DNA from 3 places in the Pseudomonas sp. FBCC-B1667 genome. Region 1 is predicted to be linked to each of the others. Evidence: predicted binding sites of a transcription regulator. Region 1 holds the regulator's gene; each other region holds the start of a gene.
What was found. Region 1 encodes sigma-54, which starts transcription at its own class of promoters, with help from an activator protein. Its sites were predicted from a motif close to ANTGGCATNNANNTTGCTNT; they were not measured.
Positions count from the first base shown of each region.

Region 1 (4,173 bases):
CGCCTCGGCCAACGAACGGTTGGCGGTGCTCAGCGGGTGACGACGACGGGTTTCGGAAAAGCGCTTGAGCAAGGTTTCTTCGTCGGCGTCCAGGTACAGCACATCACACTTGATATGCCGGCTACGGACTTCTTCGAGCAGTTCGGGAAAGCGTGACAGGTGGCTCGGCAGGTTACGCGCATCAATGGACACTGCGACCAGCGGCTGTGCCAGTTCGGTATGAATCAGTGCGCGTTCGGCCAGTTCCGGGAGCAAGCCGGCGGGCAGGTTGTCGATGCAGTAGTAGCCGTTGTCCTCGAGAACATCGAGTACGGTACTTTTACCTGAGCCGGAACGGCCACTGACGATGATCAAGCGCATGGTTACGGACCGTTTTGCTCGTCCAGGACAACCTGATACAAGGCTTCGTTGCTCGGGGCGCTGCGAAGACGATCACGGACTTCCTTGCGATCGAGCATGCTGGCGATCTGGCGGAGCAGTTCAAGGTGGGCATCGGTAGCGGCTTGCGGGACCAGCAGTACGAACAGCAGGTCAACCGGAGCGCCGTCGATGGCATCGAAATCGATTGGGGCGTCGAGGTGCATCAAGGCGCTGATGGGCGACTCGCAACCTTTGAGGCGGCAGTGGGGGATGGCGATACCGTTACCAAAACCGGTCGAGCCAAGTTTTTCACGGGCAATCAAAGCCTCGAAGACATCTTGCATCTCCAGATCCGGCACTTCCCGGGCGATCAGGTTGGCAATTTGCTCGAGGGCTTTCTTTTTGCTGCCACCCGGCACGTTCACGAGGGAACGGCCGGGGGTCAGGATGTTTTCAAGTCGGATCATGGGTTGGGGATGTTAACGACCGGTCGCGCCCTGAAGGAGGCTCTGGGTCTTTTCCTTATGCTTTTTGAGTTGTTTATCCAGCTTGTCGGTCAATGCGTCGATCGCCGCGTACATATCGGTATGTTCCGCGTTGGCGACCACTTCATTGCCGGGAATATGCAGGGTGGCTTCGATTTTCTGCTTCAACTTCTCGACCGTCATCGTGACCTGCACGTTGGTGATCTTGTCGAAATGCCGCTCTAATCGTTCGAGTTTTTCGCCGATGTAGGTGCGCAGGGGTTCGGTCACTTCCAGTTGGTGTCCACTGATGTTGACTTGCATACAGCTTCTCCTTCGTTGCCAGTGCATAAAGCGGCAGATCAGATGATCTACCACTGGAACGCTGTGGCGTGGCTCTACATCAACCGCTTGCGTTCGCTCGAAGGCGCGATCCCTAAGGATTCACGGTACTTGGCGACGGTGCGGCGAGCCACCTGAATGCCTTGTGCCTCCAGTAAACCAGCGATCTTGCTGTCACTCAACGGCTTTTTCTGATTTTCCGCGGCAACCAGTTTTTTGATGATCGCGCGGATCGCCGTGGACGAGCATTCGCCGCCTTCGGAGGTGCTGACGTGACTGGAGAAAAAGTATTTCAACTCATAAATACCCCGAGGGGTATGCATGAATTTTTGTGTGGTCACCCGTGAAATCGTCGATTCGTGCATGCCTACTGCTTCGGCGATGTCATGTAGAACCAGCGGCTTCATGGCTTCGTCGCCGTATTCGAGGAAGCCGCGCTGATGCTCGACGATCTGGGTGGCGACTTTCATCAGTGTTTCATTGCGGCTTTGCAGGCTCTTGATGAACCAGCGAGCCTCTTGCAACTGATTGCGCATGAAGGTGTTGTCGGCGCTGGTATCGGCGCGACGGACAAATCCGGCGTATTGCGCGTTGACCCGCAGCCTGGGCACCGACTCCTGGTTCAGTTCCACCAGCCAGCGTTCGTTGTCCTTGCGCACGATCACGTCCGGGACGACATACTCGGCTTCGCTGGATTCGATCTGCGAACCGGGGCGCGGGTTGAGGCTCTGGACCAGTTCGATGACCTGGCGCAGTTCATCTTCCTTGAGCTTCATGCGGCGCATCAACTGGCTGTAATCGCGACTACCAAGCAAATCGATGTAGTCGGTGACCAGGCGTTTGGCTTCGGCCAGCCAGGGCGTCTTGGCGGGCAATTGGCGCAATTGCAGCAACAGGCATTCGCCCAGGTTGCGAGCGCCGATGCCGGCCGGCTCGAATTGCTGGATGCGGTGCAGGACGGCTTCGATTTCGTCCAGCTCGATGTCCAGTTCCGGATCGAACGCTTCGAGGATCTCCTCGAGGGTTTCATCCAGGTAGCCCTGATTGTTGATGCAGTCGATCAGGGTCACGGCGATCAGGCGATCGGTGTCGGACATCGGTGCCAGGTTCAGTTGCCAGAGCAGGTGGCTTTGCAGGCTCTCGCCAGCCGAAGTGCGAGTGGTGAAGTCCCATTCGTCGTCATCGTTGCTCGGCAGGCTGCTGGCGCTGGTCTGGTAGACGTCTTCCCAAGCCGTGTCGACGGGCAATTCGTTGGGAATGCGCTCGTTCCAGTCGCCTTCCTCGAGGTTGTCCACCGTCGGGGCGGTTTCCTGATAGGAGGGTTCCGAAACATCGGCATTGGGTTGCTGTTCGGCTTTGTCGGCCAAGGGGTCGGCGTTGTCGAAGTCGTCGCCTTCTTCCTGGCGTTCGAGCATCGGATTGGACTCCAGGGCCTCCTGGATTTCCTGTTGCAAATCCAGGGTCGACAATTGGAGCAGACGGATGGCCTGTTGCAGCTGCGGTGTCATCGTCAGCTGCTGGCCCATTCTCAAGACTAGCGATGGTTTCATGGCAGGGGCTTAACACCTTATTCGCCGGCGCACATGCGCCATCCACTACAGGGCGCCGGAGCGCCAAACATAAGCAAATTATATGCCTGAAACTGAAGTGTTTGCCTAGAGCGCTGTAACAATAAAAACCTGTTGATTTTTATCGTTGTAAGCGCTCAGTCGACTAGCCAGACACCTCAACGCTTACAGGCGGAACTCATGGCCCAGGTAAACTTCTTTGACCAGGTCGTTGGCCAGGATAGTGGCGGAGTCGCCTTCGGCGATTAGCTGGCCATCGTTGACGATGTAGGCGGTCTCGCAGATATCCAGGGTTTCACGGACGTTGTGGTCTGTGATCAGCACGCCAATGCCTTTGGCCTTGAGGTGGTAGATGATCTGCTTGATATCGCCGACCGAAATCGGGTCCACGCCGGCGAAAGGTTCGTCGAGCAGGATGAATTTCGGATTGGTGGCCAGTGCGCGGGCGATTTCCACGCGACGACGCTCACCACCGGACAGGCTCATGCCGAGGTTGTCGCGGATGTGGCTGATGTGGAATTCCTGTAGCAGGCTTTCCAGCTCTTTGCGACGACCGGCCTTGTCGAGTTCCTTGCGGGTCTCGAGGATCGCCATGATGTTGTCGGCCACCGAAAGTTTGCGGAAGATCGATGCTTCTTGCGGCAGATAGCCGATACCGGCTTTTGCACGACCGTGCATTGGCTGGTGGCTGACGTCCAGATCATCGATCAGCACGCGGCCCTGATCGGCCTGCACCAGGCCGACAATCATGTAGAAGCAGGTGGTCTTGCCGGCGCCGTTGGGACCCAGCAGGCCGACGATTTGACCGCTGTCGATCGAGAGGCTGACGTCGCGCACGACCTGGCGGCTCTTGTAGCTCTTGGCCAGATGCTGGGCTTTCAGAGTTGCCATTACTGGGCCTTCTGCTCGTCGGTTTTCTTCTTCGGCTGGATCACCATGTCGATGCGTGGACGCGCCTCGGTGACCTTGTTGCCTGTCGCACGGCCAGCGCTGGCAAGCTTCTTGACCGTGTCATAGACGATTTTCTCGCCCTGGGTAGTGTTGCTGTCTTTGTCGACAACTTTTGCCTTGTCGATCAGCACGACGCGGTTTTGCGCAGCGTGGTACTGGATGGTTACACCCCAACCCTGCACAGGCTTGGTGTCACCAGCGGTCTGCAACTGTTCGAAGTAGGCAAGGTTGCCCACCGATGTCACCACGTCGATGTCGCCAGCCGGCGTACGAGTGATGGTCACGGTGTTGCCCTTAACGATCATCGAACCCTGGGTGATGATCACGTCGCCTTTATAGGTGGCAACGCCATTCTTGTCGTCCAGTTGGGCATCGTCGGCCTGAATGCGGATTGGCTGCTCTTGATCGTTCGGCAGAGCCCAGGCGCTCACGCTTCCCAGTGCTGCGCCCAGACTGAGCAAAATAGGGAGGGTTTTAACGAGCCTCAT
Region 1 is NZ_CP101437.1:1,183,698-1,187,870, forward strand. It holds gene rapZ (RNase adapter RapZ) at 1-360, opposite strand, end outside; gene ptsN (PTS IIA-like nitrogen regulatory protein PtsN) at 363-827, opposite strand; gene hpf (ribosome hibernation-promoting factor, HPF/YfiA family) at 840-1,148, opposite strand; gene NL116_RS05145 (RNA polymerase factor sigma-54) at 1,223-2,716, opposite strand; gene lptB (LPS export ABC transporter ATP-binding protein) at 2,900-3,625, opposite strand; gene lptA (lipopolysaccharide transport periplasmic protein LptA) at 3,625-4,173, opposite strand; gene lptC (LPS export ABC transporter periplasmic protein LptC) at 4,160-4,173, opposite strand, start outside.

Region 2 (4,173 bases), 1.5 Mb from region 1:
GACCACTTTGAAGTCCAGCTGTTCTTCGGTAGCACCAAGGTTGTCGAACAGGTCGAAGATCTGGTCCAGAACCCAGTCCGGACGCGCGCCTGGACGGTCAACCTTGTTGATGACCACGATTGGACGCAGGCCGGCTTCGAAAGCCTTCTTGGTCACGAAACGGGTTTGCGGCATAGGGCCGTCTTGAGCGTCAACCAGCAGCAGAACGGAGTCAACCATCGACATTACGCGTTCAACTTCGCCGCCAAAGTCGGCGTGGCCCGGGGTGTCCACGATGTTGATGTGGTAGCCGTTCCAGTTGATGGCGGTGTTCTTCGCCAGAATGGTAATACCGCGCTCTTTCTCCTGGTCGTTGGAGTCCATCACGCGCTCGTCGTTGAGCTCGTTGCGCTCCAGGGTGCCGGATTGACGCAAGAGTTTGTCTACCAGGGTGGTTTTACCATGGTCAACGTGAGCAATGATGGCGATGTTGCGTAGATTTTCGATCACTTGTGTATCTCGATCAGAGGATTCGGTGTGCTGACAAGTCTTGGCAGCGATTAACAGTAGAGTCAGGCCTTGCCGTTACAGCTTGACGGCAGAGTCGGGGGGCCGGTGACGCAGGCCACAGGCATACAGCCCCGGGCTCTTAGCTCGGTCGATAAACGCGCACATTGGCATGCCCCTCACTGAGCAAATGGTGGGCATGCAGGCGACTCATCACGCCTTTGTCGCAATACAGCAGGTACTGGCGAGTAGGGTCCAGTTCCTTGAAACGAGCGTTCAATGCATAGAAAGGCATCGCTTGTACCTCGATACCAGCCAGGGCCAGCGGATCATCTTCAGCGGCATCCGGGTGACGGATGTCGATGATGATTTGCCCCGCCAGCGCTTCGCTGACTTCTTCAATCTGCAAGTCCTGGCCCAATTCGTCGATTACGCGATCGATCGGTACCAGTTTGGCGTTCTCGAGCGCACGCTCAAGAATCGCCATGTCGAATTCTTTCTCTTCATGCTCCACGCGCGGACGCTTGGCGTGGGTCTTTGGGTTCACCGAGATGACCCCGCAGTATTCCGGCATGTGCTTGGCGAAATCGGCAGTCCCGATTTCGTTGGCCAGGTCGATGATGTCCTGCTTGTGACTGGCGATCAGCGGACGCAAGACCAGCTTGTCGGTCACGCAATCGATCACGGACAGGTTCGGCAGCGTCTGGCTCGACACCTGGGAAATCGCTTCACCGGTAACCAGCGCTTCGATGTCCAGCCGATCAGCAATACGGGAAGCAGCGCGCAACATCATACGCTTCAAAACTACACCCATATGACTGTTATCGACTTTCCCGAGAATTTCTCCCAGAACTTCCTCGAACGGCACACTGACAAATAACACGCGTTGGGAGCTTCCGTACTTCTTCCAGATGAAGTGCGCGACTTCCATGACGCCCAGTTCATGGGCCCTTCCGCCCAGATTGAAGAAGCAGAAATGGCTCATCAGGCCACGACGCATGATCTGATACGCCGCCACGGTGGAGTCGAAGCCACCGGACATCAGCACAAGCGTCTGTTCCAGCGCACCCAGCGGATAACCGCCGATGCTGTTGTGCTGGCTGTGGATCACAAACAACCGTTTGTCGCGAATTTCGATGCGAACTTCGATTTCCGGCTCTTTCAGCGAGATTCCGGCGGCGCCGCACTGACGACGCAGTTGGCTGCCGACGTATTTTTCGACGTCCATCGAGCTGAATTCGTGCTTGCCGGCACGCTTGCAGCGCACCGAGAAGATCTTGCCGGCCAGGGATTCACCGAAGTGCTGCTTGCACTTGGCGACGATGTCGTCGAAGTCGCCCAACGGGTATTCATCGACCTGCAGGAAATGCGCGATGCCCGGCATGCAGCTCAGGCGCTCGGTCATCTCCTTCAGGGCTTTGGGCTCGCTGACGCGGGTTTCCAGCTCGAGATTGTCCCACACACCGTTCACCACCACGGCCGGGTCCAGATCGCGGAGCACGGTGCGGATATTTTTAGCCAATTGGCGGATGAAACGCATCCGTACCGGGCGGCTCTTGATGGTGATCTCGGGAAAGACTTTTACGATTAGTTTCATGAAAACAGCGCGCGCTGGGCCAGCCGAAAAAGGGGGGCGCGGATTATAGCGGAAATTGCTCAAGGTTTAACCAGTTAATGTGCAGAAGGTTTTGCGCGCACCAAAACGGGTCATTTATGGATTTTAACGCTACATTGTAGGGCGAGATTTTCCGCTGACAGACGCTTTGTACCTTTATAAGCGTGAAATTGGGGCAAAAAACCCATGGTGGGGCACTGGCATGCAATTTGCTCCCTTGTGAGGCAGGTTGCCTTGGCAGAGTATTCGCGCCGGCATCACCCACATTCTAAGGGCATCCACTACTAAGCCCGAAGCCACCCGGAGGACACTATGTCGAAGTCGGTTCAACTCATCAAAGATCATGACGTCAAGTGGATTGATCTGCGCTTCACGGACACCAAAGGCACTCAGCACCACGTGACCATGCCGGCTCGCGACGCGCTGGATGACGCTTTCTTCGAAGAAGGCAAAATGTTCGACGGCTCCTCCATTGCTGGCTGGAAAGGTATCGAAGCCTCCGACATGATCCTGATGCCGGACGACAGCACCGCCGTACTCGACCCGTTCACCGAAGAGCCGACCCTGATCCTGGTTTGCGACGTGATCGAGCCTTCGACCATGCAAGGCTACGACCGCGACCCTCGTGCGATCGCCAAGCGCGCCGAGGAATACCTGAAGTCGACCGGTATCGGCGACACCGTATTCGTAGGTCCAGAGCCTGAGTTCTTCATCTTCGACGAAGTGAAGTTCAAGTCCGACATCTCCGGTTCGATGTTCAAAATCTTCTCCGAACAAGGTTCGTGGATGTCCGACCAGGACGTGGAAGGCGGCAACCGTGGCCACCGTCCAGGCGTCAAAGGCGGCTACTTCCCTGTTCCACCGTTCGACCACGACCACGAAATCCGTACCTCCATGTGCAACGCCATGGAAGAAATGGGCCTGGTCATCGAAGTTCACCACCACGAAGTGGCAACTGCTGGCCAGAACGAAATCGGCGTGAAGTTCAACACTCTGGTTGCCAAGGCTGACGAAGTTCAAACCCTGAAGTACTGCGTACACAACGTTGCTGATGCATACGGCCGCACCGCGACCTTCATGCCTAAGCCGCTGTACGGCGACAACGGTTCGGGTATGCACGTTCACCTGTCCATCGCCAAAGATGGCAAGAACACCTTCGCTGGCGAAGGCTATGCCGGCCTGTCCGACACCGCCCTGTACTTCATCGGCGGCATCATCAAGCACGGCAAGGCCCTGAACGGCTTCACCAACCCGTCGACCAACTCCTACAAGCGTCTGGTCCCAGGTTTCGAAGCTCCAGTGATGCTGGCCTACTCGGCTCGCAACCGTTCCGCTTCGATCCGTATTCCTTACGTGTCCAGCCCTCGCGCTCGCCGTATCGAGGCCCGCTTCCCGGACCCGGCAGCTAACCCGTACCTGGGCTTCGCTGCACTGTTGATGGCTGGCCTGGACGGCATCCAGAACAAGATCCACCCTGGCGACGCAGCTGACAAAAACCTGTACGACCTGCCGCCTGAAGAGGCGAAAGAGATCCCACAAGTTTGCGGCAGCCTGAAAGAAGCCCTGGAAGAGCTGGACAAGGGTCGCGCGTTCCTGACCAAAGGTGGCGTGTTCTCCGACGACTTCATCGACGCTTACATCGCTCTGAAAAGCGAAGAAGAAATCAAGGTTCGCACCTTCGTACACCCACTGGAATATGAGCTGTACTACAGCTGCTGATCCGGTAACGCTGCAGCACGCGGCGTGACAAAGAGAGGCCTCCTTCGGGGGGCCTCTCTTTTTTTGTGGGGGCAATTTCCCACAATGAAATTCGCCATCTCCTCGGGCGCACGCAGTATCGTCCGGCATCAAACACCTTTGATGACTCGTAGCCTGTCCTTTGCCCGAACTCAAAGGATGGATCGATGAAAACCCTTACGCTCGCTCTCGGCGCCCTTGCCCTTCAAAGCTGCACAACAGCCACCGCACCCACGGGAATCGAACGAGAAATCCTGCTCAAAAGCAGCCAGTCGTGGGACAACTCACCTTACGTTCGCTACCCGGCTGCGGCGCCCGAGCTGACAGTGCTCAGA
Region 2 is NZ_CP101437.1:6,577,695-6,581,867, forward strand. It holds gene typA (translational GTPase TypA) at 1-489, opposite strand, end outside; gene thiI (tRNA uracil 4-sulfurtransferase ThiI) at 629-2,083, opposite strand; gene glnA (glutamate--ammonia ligase) at 2,414-3,820, shown strand; gene NL116_RS30320 (cupin domain-containing protein) at 4,006-4,173, shown strand, end outside.
Region 2: a site for sigma-54 is predicted at 2,298-2,317, ahead of glnA (glutamate--ammonia ligase). Genes of this name have one in related genera too.

Region 3 (4,173 bases), 690 kb from region 1:
GCGAGCGTCGGCACATGGAGCTCAATGCCTTGCTCGGCGCCCTGGAGTTTCCGGTGCTGTCGATCGACATGGGCGGCTCCATCGTTGCGGCCAACCGGGCGGCGGCGCAGTTGCTCGGGGTGCGGGTGGATGAAGTGCCAGGGATTCCGCTGTCGCGTTACGCCGAAGACTTTGATTTGCCGGAACTGGTGCGGGCCAACAAGTCGCGCATCAATGGGCTGCGGGTCAAGGTCAAGGGTGACGTGTTTCTGGCCGACATTGCGCCGCTGCAATCAGAGCACGACGACAGCGAAGCCATGGCTGGCGCGGTCCTTACGCTGCACCGCGCCGACCGGGTAGGGGAGCGCATCTACAACGTGCGCAAGCAGGAGTTGCGTGGGTTCGACAGCATCTTCCAAAGCTCGAAGGTGATGGCCGCGGTGGTGCGCGAGGCCCGGCGCATGGCGCCGCTGGATGCGCCGCTATTGATAGAAGGGGAAACCGGCACCGGTAAAGAATTGCTGGCGCGCGCCTGCCACCTTGCCAGCCCGCGCGGGCAGTCGCCGTTGATGGCGCTCAATTGCGCCGGTTTGCCGGAGTCGATGGCCGAGACCGAATTGTTCGGCTACGGCCCTGGCGCCTTCGAAGGCGCGCGCGCCGAGGGCAAGCTTGGCCTGCTGGAACTGACGGCTGGCGGTACGCTGTTTCTCGATGGCGTTGGGGAAATGAGCCCGCGCTTGCAGGTGAAATTGCTGCGCTTTTTGCAGGACGGTTGCTTCCGTCGTGTTGGCAGTGATGAAGAGGTGTACCTGGATGTGCGGGTGATCTGCGCCACCCAGGTGGATTTGTCGGAGCTGTGCGCGCGCGGTGAGTTTCGCCAGGATTTGTATCACCGCTTGAACGTGCTCTCGCTGCACATCCCGCCACTGCGCGAATGCCTCGATGGTTTGACACCGTTGGTGGAACACTTCCTCGACCAGGCCAGTCGGCAGATCGGTTGCCCGCTGCCGAAATTGGCGCCGGCGGCGATGGAGCGCCTCAGTCGTTACCATTGGCCGGGCAATGTCCGCCAATTGGAAAATGTGTTGTTCCAGGCGGTTTCGTTGTGTGAGGGCGGGACGGTCAAGGCCGAACATATTCGCTTGCCGGATTACGGTGTGCGTCAGCCGCTTGGCGATTTCTCGCTGGAGGGGGGGCTGGATGAGATCGTCGGACGTTTCGAGAAAGCGGTACTGGAGCGATTGTATTCCGAGCATCCGAGCAGTCGGCAACTGGGCAAGCGGTTGGGGGTTTCGCACACGACCATTGCCAACAAGTTGCGTGAACATGATGTCGGCAAAGAACCGGGCGCCTAAGCAAATGATCGTTCCCGCGGTCCGCGTGGGAACGATCAGTGGTCAGGCTGATCCTTGCCACTCACCGGCATTTCCGCGCCGGTTTTTCGACTTTGACACAATCCCCCATTCCCCTCTGAAACCCCTCAACTCCTTTGTTTGCCGGGCCCGGCGCCGCCAAGGATAAGTTGGTCTGCAAATTGCTTGTCGCTCATCAGTACAGCGGTGGGCGGCAAACGTCCGGCATGCAGAGGAAAGAGTGTGGATAAGTACCTTTATGTGGCAATGACCGGCGCCAGCCAGAATGCACTGGCGCAGAAGGCTCATGCCAACAACCTGGCAAACATCTCCACCAACGGTTTTCAGAAGGACCTGGAACAGGCCCGTTCGATGCCGGTGTTTGGTGACAGCTTTCCGGCGCGTGCGTTTGCGATGACCGAACGCCCGGCCACAGACTTCTCCCCTGGTTCGCTGGTTGAAACCGGTCGCGACCTCGATGTTGCGGTGCAAGGCAGCGGCTGGATTGCCGTGCAGACGCCCGATGGCGCTGAAAGCTACGTGCGCACCGGCAGCCTGAACGTGGACGCCCTCGGCGTACTGCGCGCCGGCAACGGCATGCCGGTGATGGGCAATGGCGGTCCGATCGCCGTGCCGCCCGAGCAGCAAATCGAAGTCGGCGAAGACGGCACCATCAGCATCCGTGCGATGGGCGAAGGCCCGCGTGTGATGGCTGAAGTCGACCGCATCAAGCTGGTCAACCCTGACCTGAAGAACATGACCAAAGGCCTGGATGGTTCGATCCACACCAAGGACGGCAAGCCGGCGCAAGCCGACGCCGGCGTCAAACTGGTGTCCGGGTTTCTTGAGTCGAGCAACGTCAACGCCGTGGAAGAAATGACCTCGGTACTGGCTTTGTCGAAGCAGTTCGAGCTGCACATCAAGATGATGAACACCGCCAAAGACGATGACCAGGCCATGGCTCGGGTCTTGCAGATCAGCTAATTATCAGAACGTCGCGCCGTAAAACAGGCGCACGAGGAGAATTGAATGCTTCCGGCTCTATGGGTTGCCAAAACAGGTCTGTCCGCCCAGGACACCAACCTGACCACTATTTCCAACAACCTGGCCAACGTGTCGACCACGGGTTTCAAACGTGACCGCGCCGAGTTCCAGGACTTGCTCTACCAAATCAAACGCCAGCCAGGCGCCCAGTCGACCCAGGACAGCGAGCTGCCGTCGGGTCTGCAAGTGGGTACCGGTGTGCGCATCGTCGGCACCCAGAAAAACTTCACCGCCGGCAGCCTGCAAACCACGGAGCAGCCACTTGACCTGGCGGTCGACGGTCGCGGTTTCTTCCAGATCCTGCAGCCGGACGGCACCACGTCCTACACCCGTGACGGTACCTTCCACCTCGACTCCAACGGTCAGATCGTGAATGCCAGCGGCTTCGCCCTGGAACCGGCCATTGTGATTCCGAACGACGCGCAGACCTTCACGGTCGGTCGCGACGGCACGGTGTCTATCACCGTTCCGGGTAACCCGGCCAACCAGGTGATCGGCAACCTGCAAACCGCCGACTTCATCAACCCGGCCGGTCTGCAGGCAGTGGGCAACAACCTGTTCCTGGAAACCGCTGCTTCCGGCGCGCCGCAAGTCGGTACTCCGGGCCTGAACGGTTTCGGCACCACGCTGCAGAACACCCTGGAAACGTCCAACGTCAGCACCGTTGAAGAGATGGTCAACATGATCACCACTCAGCGCGCCTACGAGATGAACTCCAAGGTGATCTCCACCGCCGACCAGATGCTCTCGTTCGTAACGCAGAATCTGTAATCAAGTCTATGAGGCGACCATGAGGTCGCCTGCAACACCGTGAGGTAGGGTCATGAATCGCTTTGTATCTGTTCTGGCACTGAGTGGGGCTGTTGTGCTCGCAGGCTGCGTCCCCTCGACGCCCAAGCCCAATGACCCGTATTACGCGCCGGTGTTGCCGCGCACGCCGTTGCCGGCTGCCGCAAACAATGGCTCGATTTATCAAGCCGGTTTTGAGCAGAACCTGTACAGCGACCGCAAGGCGTTCCGGGTCGGTGACATCATCACCATCACCCTGAACGAGAAGACCCAGGCGAGCAAAAACGCCAATTCGCAAATTGGCAAGAACAGCAAGGCCAGCATCGGCCTGAGCTCCTTGTTCGGCTCCACGCCCAACACCAATAACCCGTTCGGCAGTGGTGACTTGAGTCTGGACGCCAGCTATGAAGGCGACCGCGCGACCAAGGGCGACAGCAAGGCGGCGCAGGGCAACACCCTCGTCGGTTCGATCACTGTCACCGTGGCTGATGTGCTGCCCAACGGCATCATCGCGGTACGCGGCGAGAAGTGGATGACCCTCAACACCGGCGACGAGCTGGTGCGGATTGCCGGTCTGGTGCGCTCCGATGACATCGCCACCGACAACACCGTGTCGTCGACCCGCGTCGCCGATGCACGCATCACCTACTCGGGCACCGGTTCGTTTGCCGATGCGAGTCAGCCAGGCTGGTTCGACCGTTTCTTCCTCAGCCCGCTGTTCCCTTTCTAGGTGGCCACGTTGAATTTCAAACACCTGATGGTGGCTGCGTTCCTGATGTCCGCAGCCTTCGGTGCTCAGGCCGAGCGGCTGAAGGATATCGCCAGTATTTCCGGCGTGCGGTCCAACCAATTGATTGGCTACGGCCTGGTGGTCGGGCTTAACGGCACCGGTGACCAGACGACGCAGACGCCTTTCACCCTGCAGACCTTCAACAACATGCTCTCGCAGTTCGGCATCAAGGTGCCGCCGGGTTCGGGCAACGTGCAGTTGAAGAACGTCGCAGCGGTT
Region 3 is NZ_CP101437.1:1,871,259-1,875,431, forward strand. It holds gene NL116_RS08310 (sigma-54-dependent transcriptional regulator) at 1-1,334, shown strand, start outside; gene NL116_RS08315 (flagellar basal body rod protein FlgF) at 1,575-2,315, shown strand; gene flgG (flagellar basal-body rod protein FlgG) at 2,361-3,146, shown strand; gene flgH (flagellar basal body L-ring protein FlgH) at 3,199-3,894, shown strand; gene NL116_RS08330 (flagellar basal body P-ring protein FlgI) at 3,922-4,173, shown strand, end outside.
Region 3: a site for sigma-54 is predicted at 1,501-1,520, ahead of NL116_RS08315 (flagellar basal body rod protein FlgF). Genes of this name have one in related genera too.